3 regions of the Stenotrophomonas sp. C3(2023) genome follow, and region 3 is predicted to be linked to each of the others. Evidence: predicted binding sites of a transcription regulator. Region 3 holds the regulator's gene; each other region holds the start of a gene.

Region 1 (4,152 bases), 660 kb from region 3:
GTAATGGCGAACGCCACCTGCGTACCCGGCTGGCCCTGGGCAACATCCATCCCCCGGCGCTGCTGGCGGCCAGCGTGGCACTGGCGCGACGCTGCCAGTTCAAGCTGGACGAGGTGACCTACAGCTACCCGGCCGAACTGGTGCCCGAAGGGCATACCCCGGCCAGCTGGCTGGCCGAACTGACCGCGCGTGGCCTGCGCCAGCACTGGCCCAACGGTGTGCCCGGTGCGGTGCAGGAGCGCGTGGCGCAGGAACTGGCCCTGATCAGCGAACTGGAATACGAGGCCTTCTTTCTTACCGTGGAGGACATCGTACGCTTTGCCCGCTCGCGCGCCATTCTCTGCCAGGGGCGCGGCTCGTCGGCCAATTCGGCGGTGTGCTTCGCGCTGGGCATCACCGTGGTCAATCCGGCCGAGAGCCGGTTGCTGATGGCACGGTTTCTCTCGCGCGAGCGCGGCGAGCCGCCGGATATCGACGTGGATTTCGAGCACGAACGGCGCGAGGAAGTGCTGCAGTACGTGTATGGCAAGTACGGCCGCGAACGTGCGGCTCTGGCGGCCACGGTGATCCGCTACCGCGGCAAGAGCGCGGTGCGTGATGTGGCCACCGCCTTCGGCCTGCCTGCCGACCAGATCGCGCTGCTGGCCGAGTGCTTTGGCTGGGGCAACGGCGAGACCCCGATGCAGCAGCGTCTGGCCGAAGCCGGGTTTGATGCGGACAACCCGCTGCTGCGGCAGGTGCTGGAGGTGGCCGGACAACTGCGTGACCACCCCCGGCATCTGTCCCAGCACGTGGGCGGGTTTGTCATCAGTGACGCACCGCTGAGCCGGCTGGTGCCGGTGGAGAACGCCGCGATGGCCGAGCGCACCATCATCCAGTGGGACAAGGATGACCTTGAAACCATGAAGATGCTCAAGGTCGACTGCCTGGCGCTGGGCATGCTGACCTGCATCCGCAAGGCGATCGCCCTGATCGAGCAGCATCGCGGGCGGCGCATCGAGCTGGCCCGGCTGCCGGGCCAGGACGAAGCGACCTTCGACATGATCTGCGCGGCTGACACCATCGGTGTGTTCCAGATCGAATCGCGCGCACAGATGAGCATGCTGCCGCGGCTGCAGCCGCGCCGGTTCCAGGACCTGGTGGTGCAGGTGGCCATCGTCCGCCCGGGGCCGATCCAGGGCGGCATGGTCCACCCCTATCTGCGCCGTCGGCAGGGCAAGGAAGCGGTGACCTATCCCTCGGCCGGCATCGAGGAGATCCTTGGCAGCACGCTGGGCATTCCGTTGTTCCAGGAGCAGGTGATGGAGCTGGTGATCCATGCCGGCTACAGCCACGAGGAAGCTGACCAGCTGCGGCGTTCGATGGCGGCCTGGAAGCAGGGCGGGGACATGAACCCGCATCGCGAGCGCATCCGCGAGTTGATGCTGGGCAAAAACTACTCCGAAGCCTTCATCGAGCAGATCTTCGAGCAGATCAAGGGCTTTGGTTCTTACGGCTTTCCGCAGAGCCATTCAGCCTCCTTCGCCAAGCTGGTCTACATCAGCTGCTGGCTGAAGTGCCATGAGCCGGCGGCGTTTGCCTGTGCGCTGCTCAACTCCCAGCCGATGGGGTTCTACTCACCCAGCCAGATCGTGCAGGACGCCCAGCGCGGTCATGGTGCTCGACCGGGCGTGCAGGTGCTGCCGGTGGATGTGACCTGCAGCGACTGGGACTGCACGCTGGAAGGGGGGCAGCCGGCCAGCGCCGCCGGCCCGGGGCAGCAGCCGGCGATCCGGCTGGGGCTGCGCCAGCTGGTGGGCTGCAGCGAGGCGGCGGCACAGGCGATCATGCAGGCACGCCAGCAGCGCCGCTTCACCGATGTGGCCGACCTGTGCCGACGCGCCCGGCTTGACGCGCGCAGCCGTCAGGTATTGGCCGACGGCGGTGCGCTGGCCGCGCTGGCCGGCAACCGCAATGCCGCGCGCTGGGCGGTGGCCGGCATCGAACAGGAGCGGCCGCTGCTGGCCGGCAGCGTGGCCGAGGAGGAGATCGTGCTGCCCGCCCCTGGCCAGGTGCAGGAGGTGCTGTCCGATTACCGCAGCAGCGGGCTCACCCTCGGCGCGCACCCGCTGGCGTTGCTGCGGCCCCGCCTGCAGGCCGAGCGCGCACTGGACTCGCGCCAGCTGCGCGCGCTGCCCCACGGCCGGGGCGTGCACGCCATCGGCCTGGTGACCCAGCGGCAACGGCCCGGTACGGCCAGCGGCACCGTGTTCGTGACCCTGGAAGATGAGCACGGCATGGTCAATGTGCTGGTCTGGCCGCACCTGGCGCTGCGCCGGCGCAAGGCCCTGCTCGGGGCCCGCCTGCTGGGCGTGCGCGGGCGCTGGGAGTGCGTGGACGGCGTCCGCCACCTGATCGCCGGCGATCTGCGCGACTACAGCCATCTGCTGGGCGACCTGCAGGTCGATTCACGCGATTTCCGGTGAGCTGAGGCGCTTGGCCGTGCGCGGCAAGCGCAGCGCGGGCCCGTCTGACCGGGTTCATGTTTCAACCGTGATGCACATCTCAATTCCGCCTGCGCAACGCCGCTAACGGTTGGCAGCCCCTTCCAGGAACCGCCCCATGTCCCCGCGTCCCCTCGTTTCTCCTCGCCCCGGCAGCGTCGCCCGCAAGGTCATGCTGGGCACGTCGCTGCTGGCCCTGCTGTGCTTTGGCATCACCGCCGCGCTGATCTACCAGCGCGCCAGCACCGCGCTGGTGGATGCGTCGCGCCAGACCATGGCCAGCGAGGCCAGCGCCGAAGCCAGCCAGGTCGCCGCCGACATCAACCTTGCATTTGCTGCTGCCGAGAATCTTGCGCGCAACGTGCAGGTACAGCGCCAACAGGGCAGTCTGGACCGCGCAGGTGTATCCGCGCTGGTGCTGGACACGCTCAAGGTCCACCCCGAATGGGTCGGTCTGGGCACCTTGTGGGAACCGGATGCTTTTGATGGCAAGGACAGCGCGTTCGTCGATGCACCTGCCCACGACGCCAGCGGCCGCTTCATGACCTACTGGGCGTGGCAGGACGGCGTGCCGGTGCAGTCGGCGCTGGTCGACTATGACAAGCCCGGCGATGGCGACTGGTACCTGCGCCCGCGCGAGCTGAAAAACGCCACCGTGGCCGAGCCCTACCGTTACACGATCGGCGACAGGCAGGTGCTGATGACCACGCTGTCGGCGCCGGTGATCGAAGAGGGACGTTTCCTCGGCGCGTTCACCGTCGATGTCGCCCTGGCTGCGCTGCAGGAGCGCCTGTCCAGCGTCCATCCGATGGGCGCTGGCAGTGTCGAGCTGCTTTCGCCCAGCGGCGTCGTGCTGACTGCCGCCGACCCCGCCGAAATCGGCAAGCGCCGTGAGAACCCGGCCACGGCGGCGATGCTGGCCGACATCGCTGCCGACCGCGTGCATGAAGAGTTCCAGCCCGATGCGGCCGGCAATGTACAGATCCATGTGCCGCTGCACTTTGGCAGCGCCAGGGAGCGCTTCGCGCTGGGCGTGGTGGTGCCGCATGCGGTGATCGTGGCCAAGGCCCGGCAGCTGCTGTGGATCACCGTGGTGGTGGGCGTGCTGGCCGCGCTGGTGCTGGGGCTGGGCGTCTATGTGCTGCTGCGTCGGCTGGTCGTGCGCCCGCTGGGTCAGGCGGTACGCATCGCCGATGATGTGGCACAGGGCAAGCTGGACACGCCGATGCCGGAGCGCGGCAACGATGAGGTGGGCCGTCTGCTCGGCGCGATGCAGGGCATGCGCGGGCAGCTGCAGGCGGTGATGGCCGCACAGGCCGAGATGGCGCAGCGCCACGATGCCGGCGAACTGGCCTACCGCATGGACGCGTCCTCGTTCCCGGGTGAGTACGGCCGCATGGTCGCCGACAGCAACCAGCTGATCGCCGACAGCCATGCGCTGACCTGGAAGCTGGTGGAGGTGATGCAGCGCTACGCGGTGGGCGACCTCGCCCCGGACATGGATGAGCTGCCCGGTGACAAGGCGGCGTTCACGGCGGCGATGGCCACCACCAAGCGCAACCTGGCCGCCATCAACGCACAGATCCAGCAGCTGGCTGCAGCCGCTGCCGAAGGCGACTTCGCCGTGCGTGGTGACGTCAGCCGCTTCGACCATGCCTTCGCCGACATG
Region 2 (4,152 bases), 1.7 Mb from region 3:
GATTCTGCTCGGCTTTGCGATCGGGCCGTGGTTCGGCCCTGGCGTGGACACGCGCGTGCGTCGGCGGCGCCTGCTGCAGCTCGGTGGCGTGATGCTGGCGGCCTTCGTGCTGCTGCGGTGGTGGAACGGCTACGGCGACACGCCATGGTTCGTGGTGGACGGTGACGCGATGCGCACGCTGATGAGCTTCCTCGCACTCACCAAGTACCCGCCGTCGCTGCTGTTCCTGCTGTTGACGCTGGGCATCGGCGCGCTGCTGCTGGCCGGCTTCGAACGCCTGCGCGAGGGCCGCGTGCTGGCGATGCTGTCGGTCTTCGGCGGTGCCCCGATGTTCTTCTACCTGCTGCACCTCAGCGTGCTGCGGGTGCTGTATCACAGCGCTTACGCGATCTGGGGACCGACCCAGGGCAGTGTGTTCGGGGTCGAAAACTACGGCTGGGTGCTCGTCTGGTACGTGGCCCTGCTCATTCCGCTGTATCTGCCCACGGCGTGGTTCTCGCGCTTCAAGGCCGCGCGGCGCGACATCGCCTGGCTGAAGTACTTCTGAGCACTGGGCGCCGTGGTCGCCTGCGGCATAGGCTATCGTGCTGCTGAGCCGATGCACCTGCGCGTGCGTGGTTCGACTCCGCAGCCCACGAGAACAGACACATGCAGACCATTGGCCTCATCGGCGGGATGAGCTGGGAATCCACGCTGCCCTATTATCGCCGCATCAACGAGACGATCCGCGACACGCTGGGCGGGCTGCATTCGGCCAAGGTGCTGCTGCACAGCGTGGACTTCCACGAGATTGAAGTGCTGCAGCGCGCCGGAGACTGGGACGCGGCGGGACAGGCGATGGCGGCAGCCGCGCGTTCGCTGCATGCCGGTGGCGCGGACTTCATCGTGCTGTGCACCAACACCATGCACAAGGTCGCCGATGCCATCACTGCGGCGACGCCGTTGCCGCTGCTGCACATCGCCGACGGTACGGCGGCCGCGCTGGCCGGGGCGGGCATTGCCCGGGTCGGTCTGCTCGGAACGCGGTTCACGATGGAGCAGGACTTCTACCGCGCACGCCTGGCGTCGCGCGGCTTTGAGGTGCTGGTGCCCGAGGCCGATGACCGCAACGACGTGCATCGCATCATCTACGACGAGCTGTGCCAAGGGGTGATCGACGCATCATCGCGGGCGGTCTACCGCGCGGTGATGGCCCGGCTGGTCGCGGCAGGGGCGCAGGGCATCATCCTGGGCTGCACCGAAATCGCGCTGCTGGTCGGTCAGACCGATGCCACCGTGCCGCTGTTCGATACCACCGCGCTGCACGCCGAAGCGGCGGCACGACGCAGCCTGGAGGGCTGAGTCGGGCTGCAGAGAGCAATGCCGTCGGGCCACGCCCACGCGGCGCGGTCCTGGGTCTGTCAGGTCGGACGCTCGGCATGCCGAACCGAGGCCCGGCCCCGTGCCGAGGCGCTTCAAGGCCCTTTCAAGCCATGTCCCGGGACAGACCCTGCGACATTTTGTCGCCGATTTTCACAGTGGCTTCAGGTTTGGCGACAGTGGGCCGATAGAGCGCGTATCCACCCCTCGTCACCATGGAAGCGATGCAATGGAATACTTCAGGAATCTAAAAGTGGCTGCGAAGCTCACACTGGGCTTCGGTGTGCTGCTGGTCTTGCTCATTGCATCGTCATCGCTGGCCATCTACCGCGCTGGCGAAATCAACGATCAGACCCGGATCCAGGCGGAGAATGACCGCCAGGTGCAGCAGCTGTACACGATGCGCAAGGCGAACTTCGTCAACGAGCGCAACCTGCGCGACATGATCCTGGACGGCTCGGACAACGGTGAGGCGATCTTGGCGAACATCCAGGCAACGCGTGCCGAGTACGCTGCGGCAAAGAAAGCACTGGACGCGATTGTCACCGATGCCGAGGGGCAGGCCTCGCGAGACCGCATCGAGGCGACGCGCGTGCCGGCCGTGGCGATGCACGACCGCATCATCGAGTTGGCCAAGGTCAATGATGATGATGGTGCCAAGGCACTGCTCTACGGTGAAGGACGAGCCCTGATGCTGGCACGTGAAAAGGCGCTGCTGGATGCTGTCGCCCTGCAGGAACAGCACAATGCCGCCAGTGCCGCGACCGTCGAAGCCGCCCTGGCCTCCACGCGCACCGTGCTGATCAGCTTTGCGCTGCTGGCCGTGGTGATCGGCATGCTGATGGCATGGTCCATCACGCGCAGCCTGGTTGGACCGCTGCGCAGTGCGATGGACGTATCGCGCGCGATTGCCGACGGCCGCTTTGACGTGGTCAGCGGTGCACGCAGCCGCGACGAAACCGGTCAGCTGCTGACCGGCATGGATGAGATGAGCAGCCGTCTGCGTGCATTCTCCACCGCGCAGCAGACCATGGCGCAGCGCCATGACGCCGGCGAGCTTGGCTACCGCATCGACGCCACGGCGTTCCCGGGTGATTTCGGCAGGATCGCCGAGAACACCAACACGCTGGTCGGCAGCAGCGTGGCGCTGACCGAGCGCATCGTCGATGTGATGGGAAGCTACGCAGTCGGTGACCTGTCGCAGGACATGGAGCCGCTGCCGGGTGACAAGGCCCGTTTCACCGAAGCGATGACCACCACCAAGCGCAACCTGGCCGCGATCAACCAGCAGATCCATCAGCTGGCTTCGGCCGCCGCGGCAGGTGATTTCAGCCAGCGCGGTGATGAGACCGCCTTCGACCACGACTTCCGGGGCATGGTCGAGCGGTTGAACATGATGATGCACGTCAGCGACGAGAACCTGCGCAAGCTTTCCGCACTGCTGAAGTCGATCGCCAGCGGCGACCTCACCATGCGGATGGAAGGCGAATACCAGGGCGTGTTTGCCAGCATGCGTGATGATGCCAACACCACCGTGGGTCAGCTGACCGGCATCATCGGCAGCATCCAGACCGCTGCAGGCAGCATCAGCACGGCGGCGGTGGAAATCGCCAGCGGCAACAACGATCTCTCACGGCGCACCGAGCAGCAGGCGGCCAACCTGGAAGAGACCGCTGCCTCGATGGAGGAGCTGACCTCCACCGTGCGCCAGAATGCCGAGCATGCACGCCAGGCCAACCAGCTCGCCATCGGCGCGGGCACCGTGGCCTCCGATGGCGGCAAGGTGGTGCAGGATGTCGTGGTGACGATGCGTGCCATCGAAACCTCGTCGAAGAAGATCGCCGACATCATCTCGGTCATCGACGGCATAGCCTTCCAGACCAACATCCTGGCACTGAACGCGGCAGTGGAAGCGGCACGTGCAGGCGATCAGGGCCGCGGTTTTGCGGTGGTCGCCAGCGAGGTACGCACGCTGGCGCAGCGCTCGGCGGCCGCTGCGAAGGAGATCAAGGGCCTGATCGAGGACTCGGTGGCCAAGGTGGAACTTGGTGCGGGGCTGGTGGACAAGGCCGGCGACACCATGAGCGAGATCGTGACCTCGGTGCAGCGGGTCACCGACATCATGGCCGAGATTTCAGCTGCCTCGCAGGAGCAGTCGGCGGGCATCGAACAGGTCGGCCAGACCGTGATGCAGTTGGATGAAACCACCCAGCAGAACGCGGCTCTGGTGGAAGAGGCGACGGCTGCGGCGCGCGCGATGGAGGAGCAGGCGGTGGCGTTGTCCGGTGCGGTAGCGCAGTTCAAGTTGTCGGCAGGGGGGGCGACGGCGGCCGCGGTGCCACCGCCGGCGCCGCTGTCGGCGGCGACGAAGGTGGCCACTGCTGTGACCAGGCCGGCAGCGAAACCGGCAGCACGTCGGGCGCCGGCACTGGCGGTTGCAATTGCTGATGAGGAGGGCAGCTGGCAGGAGTTCTGAGCGGCCTGTTGAACGGCACGATGGAGCTGGTTGGCAGGGCCGGGGAGAGTGACGACCAGCGGTCGTCACCTACCGGGGCCAGGGCGGATCGGGGTCGGAAAGCGTGACGACCAACGGTCGTCACCTGCCGGGACGAGACGGGGCCCACACATGCCTTCAGCAGTGCACCACGTCCTTCACCGCGCCCTGCAGGGCATCGATATGGAAGGGTTTGGCCAGAAAGCGTGCGTGCTGGTGCGGGCGGGGCAGGGTGTGACCGTGCCCCGCCGAGGCGAACAGGTAGGGAATGCCGAGGTCGGCCAACCGATCGGCCACGG
Region 3 (4,152 bases):
GACCGCGTCGAGCATGGCCTGCAGATAGTCCAGCGACTGCTGGCCGGCGTCGAAGTGATGGGCGGCCAGCACCGCCTTGCCCGAGCGGGCCAGGCCGAGCGTTTCCTCGGCGGCATGGCACAGCTCGACCATGGCGGTGATGCCGAGGAAGCCGGCGCCACCTTTGAGGGTGTGATACCCGCGGAACACCGCATTGAGCTGGTCGTTGTCCTCTGGCGACTGCTCCAGGGTGACCAGCTGCTCGCCCAGCCGATCGAGGATTTCCTGCGCCTCGATGATGAAGTCTGCTGCGATGTCGTCCGCGATTCCGCTCATGATTACAGTCCCAGATCCGAGAGAAGGTCGTCGGCGTCGTGCTGCGACACTGCGTGGCGATCGAGCCCGCGCACCACCGGTCCGGCCAGTTCCGGCCCGTTGCCATTGGCCTTCTCCGGCGGCAGGCCGAGCGCGCCAAAGCCCTCATGGACCCGGCGCACGATGCCCACGACACGTCGGATGATCTGCCCGGTCAGGTCCTGGTAGCTCTGGGTCAGGGCGATCTCGGTGAGGTTGTGGCGGATGCGCTCCAGCTGCGCGCCCTGGTCGACGTTGAGCCCACCGTCACGCAGCTGCTCGGTCAGACCACGGCATTCTTCGGCCAGGTCCAGGGTCCGATGGGTGGCCTGTTCGGTCATCGCCACCACATGGTCCAGACGTGCGCAGGCATCATCCAGCTCGCCGGCCTCGCTGGGCAGCGACGGCAGTTCGCCCAGCGCCTGGCCCAGTTCGCGGGCCAGTCGTGACAGCCCGGCCATCATCGGCTGGGTACGCAGGGCGGCCAACGCGTCGATCTGCTGACGCCAGGCGGCTTCGTCGCCGCTTTCCAGCGCCGCCAGCGCGTCCTGCAGGCGCTGCACCAACGCGGTCTTGTCCTGGATGCTGTCCATCAGGCGCTTGCCGCCAGCCGTTCGAAGATCTTGCCCAGCTTCTCTTCCAGGGTCTGCGCAGTGAACGGCTTGATGATGTAGCCGTTGACGCCGTTCTGGGCGGCTTCGATGATCTGCTCGCGCTTGGCTTCGGCGGTGACCATCAGCACCGGCAGCGTCTTGAGCTTGTCGTCGGCACGGATCGCCTTGAGCAGCTCGATGCCGGTCATCACCGGCATGTTCCAGTCGGTGACCACGAAGTCGAAGGACTGGCTCTGCAGCAGGGACAGCGCGGCATGCCCATCCTCGGCCTCGGCCGTGTTGGTGAAGCCCAGGTCGCCCAGCAGGTTCTTGACGATGCGGCGCATCGTCGAGAAGTCGTCGACGATCAGGATACGCATGTTCTTGTTCAAAGCTTGATTCCTCGGTTGTGCTTACTCTTCCAGACCGGCATCGACGGCCTCGAAGATTTTCAGGCGGCCACGCAGGCGCAGTACTGCCTGGCCATGGATCTGGCAGACCCGCGATTCGCTCACGCCGAGCACCGCGCCGATCTCCTTCAGGTTGAGCTCCTGCTCGTAATAGAGCGAGAGCACCAGTTGTTCGCGCTCGGGCAGCAGGCCGATGGCCTTGCCCAGCTCGCGGCCGAACTCGCCACGCTCGAGCACCTGCTGCGGGGTGGGGCCCCCTTGCGCCGCGGTGTCCAGCTCGCCCTGGTCTTCGATCCGTGACTCCAGGCTCAGCACCTGCCCGCGCGAGGCGTCTTCCATCAGCCGCATGTAGTCGGGCAGGGGCATGTCCATCGCGGCGGCGACCTCGGTGGCACTGGCGGCACGGCCGGTACTCTGTTCCAGCCGCCGGATGGTGGCAGCCGCATCGCGTGCGCGACGGTGCACCGAGCGCGGGACCCAGTCGCCGCGACGGATTTCATCGATCATCGAACCACGGATTCGGATCGAGGCGTAGGTCTCGAACGAGGCCCCCTGTTCGGCGTCGTAGCTGCGCGAGGCTTCTATCAGGCCCATCATGCCGGCCTGGATCAGGTCATCTACCTCCACGCTGGCGGGCAGGCGTGCCGCGAGGTGATGTGCGATACGCCGCACCAGGTCCGAATGCTGGGCAATGACCTCGTTGGCCGCCGTACGCTGGACTTCGCGGTACTGTGCGGCGCCTTTCATGCCACCACCCCGCGCTGCTTGAGAATGCGCTCGAGGAAGAACTCGACGCCCCCGCGCGGTTCGGTCGGGGCCTGCCAGCGTGCGGTGCGACGGGCGATCTCGTTGATCGCCAACGCCGACGGGCTCGACGGATAGGCCTTGACCACTGGCTGCTGCCGCTGCACCGACAGGCGCAACCAGTCGTCCTGCGGCACGCAGCCCAGATAGTTCAGCGAGACATCGGCCAGAAACTTGTCGCAGACCCGGGTCAGCTTTTCATACAGGACGCGGCCTTCATTGGGGTCGCGCACCATGTTGGCCACCACCTGGATGCGGTCCACCCCGCGCTCGCGCGAAAGCACCTTGATCAGCGCGTAGGCGTCGGTGATCGAGGCCGGCTCATCGCAGACCACCACCACGGTGTCCTGCGCAGCCTGGCAGAAGGTCAGCACGCCGTCGGTGATGCCGGCAGCGGTATCGACCACCATCACGTCCAGGTCGCGCTCCAGCTCGGAGAACACGTTGACCAGGCCGACATGCTCGGCCGGTGCAAGCTCGGCCATGTGCCGGCGCCCGGATGCGGCCGGTACCACCAGCAGGCCGTTGGGGCCTTCGATGATCACCTCTTCCAGTGTGCAGCGGCCGGCCACCAGATCGGCCAGAGTGAACTTCGGGTTGAGACCCAGAATGACGTCGATGTTGGCCAGGCCCAGATCAGCGTCCAGCAGCAGGGTGCGTTTGCCCATGCCGGCCAGCGCCACGGCCATGTTGGCCGAAACGTTCGTCTTACCCACACCGCCCTTGCCGCCGGTGACGGCGATGGTACGTACCGGCCCCAGCGGCTGGCTGCGGGTGGCCGACAAGGGGAAGGTGGTGGTCAGCTTGGCGTACTCACGCGACGGCATGGTTCAACTCCGGGTTGCAGGGCATATCGGCCGCGCGGCGCAAATCTTCAAGGCGAAGTACAAGATTGGCGGCGCTGGCCCGGTGCAGGTCTTCCGGCACGTCCTGGCCGTCGGTGACCCAGGTGATCGGCAGGCGGTGGTCCACGGCCACCGACAGCGCGGTGCCGAAGCGGCCGGTTTCGTCCAGCTTGCTCAGCACCACACCCTGCAGGTTGGCGGCGCTGAACCGGCGTACCACCTCGTCCATGTCGTTGAAGCTGGTGTTGGCCGGCAGCACCAGCAGCGTGCTGACCTTCGGCGCGGCCCGCAGCCACTGCAGCTGGGCGGCGAGGGTGCGGTCACGCGGGCCCAGTCCGGCGGTATCGATAAGCACCAGCTTGTAGTCCTTCAGACGCTCCAGCAGCTGGTCCAGGTCGGTGCCGCTGCTGGCCTCGTGCACGGCGATGCCGAGCTGGCGGCCGAAGCCGTAAAGCTGCTCGCGGGCGCCGATGCGTGCGGTATCGGTGGTGACCAGGGCAACATCGCGGGCAGCGTTGGCTTCGGCAAAGCGCGAGGCCAGCTTGGCAATGGTGGTGGTCTTGCCGGCACCGGTCGGCCCCACCAGCGCGATGACCCCGCCGGACTCCAGCGGATCGGCCGGTGTGATAGGCAGGCGCCGGGAGATCAGCCCCAGCATCAGGCCACGGCCACGGTGGGCCTCGGTTTCCAGCGGAATCTGCAGGGCGACGTCGCGGCTGATGCCAGCATCAAACCCGTACTCATCCATCAGATCCAGCGCCGCGGCACGCACCGCGCTGCCGCGCAGCCGTTCGTCGGTGAAGCGCTGCATCTCGCGCTCGATCACGGTACGCATGCCGGCCACTTCGTTGCGCAGACGACGCATCTCCTCGTCGTCGCGCTCGATCACGGTCAACACCGGTGCGGCGGCAGCCACGGGCAGCGATGCTGGCAGGACCTGTACCGGCGCCAGGGCAGCATCATTGGCCGCTCCTGCGCCGGCACTGGCCGCTCCTTCAACGGCGGTTGACGGTGCTGCGGCGCTGGGCAGCGGTGGCGGCAGGGGGCGCGCGTCGTTGCGGGGCAGCGCGGGCTGGTCATCGTTGACCACGAATACCGCCCGGTCCAGTGCGGGCGGCGGGACCGCAGGCGCTGCGTCGACAGCGGGTACCACGGCAGCAAACGCCT

What was found. Region 3 encodes FliA, which starts transcription of late flagellar genes. Its sites were predicted from a motif close to TAAAGTTTNNCNNNCNNNGGCCGATAA; they were not measured.
Region 1: RZA67_RS11745 (methyl-accepting chemotaxis protein) is a predicted target of FliA. The motif match lies at 2,545-2,571, and genes of this name have one in related genera.
Region 2: RZA67_RS01140 (methyl-accepting chemotaxis protein) is a predicted target of FliA. The motif match lies at 1,524-1,550, and genes of this name have one in related genera.

Annotation. Positions count from the first base shown of each region.
Region 1 is NZ_JAWJLO010000001.1:2,636,910-2,641,061, reverse strand. Features, by position in the region: gene RZA67_RS11750 (error-prone DNA polymerase) at 1-2,465, shown strand, start outside; gene RZA67_RS11745 (methyl-accepting chemotaxis protein) at 2,602-4,152, shown strand, end outside.
Region 2 is NZ_JAWJLO010000001.1:295,353-299,504, forward strand. Features, by position in the region: gene RZA67_RS01130 (heparan-alpha-glucosaminide N-acetyltransferase domain-containing protein) at 1-547, shown strand, start outside; gene RZA67_RS01135 (aspartate/glutamate racemase family protein) at 649-1,341, shown strand; gene RZA67_RS01140 (methyl-accepting chemotaxis protein) at 1,613-3,835, shown strand; gene RZA67_RS01145 (response regulator) at 3,992-4,152, opposite strand, start outside.
Region 3 is NZ_JAWJLO010000001.1:1,977,230-1,981,381, reverse strand. Features, by position in the region: gene RZA67_RS08725 (chemotaxis protein CheA) at 1-315, opposite strand, end outside; gene RZA67_RS08720 (protein phosphatase CheZ) at 318-926, opposite strand; gene cheY (chemotaxis response regulator CheY) at 926-1,318, opposite strand; gene RZA67_RS08710 (RNA polymerase sigma factor FliA) at 1,340-2,083, opposite strand; gene RZA67_RS08705 (MinD/ParA family protein) at 2,080-2,967, opposite strand; gene RZA67_RS08700 (AAA family ATPase) at 2,954-4,152, opposite strand, start outside.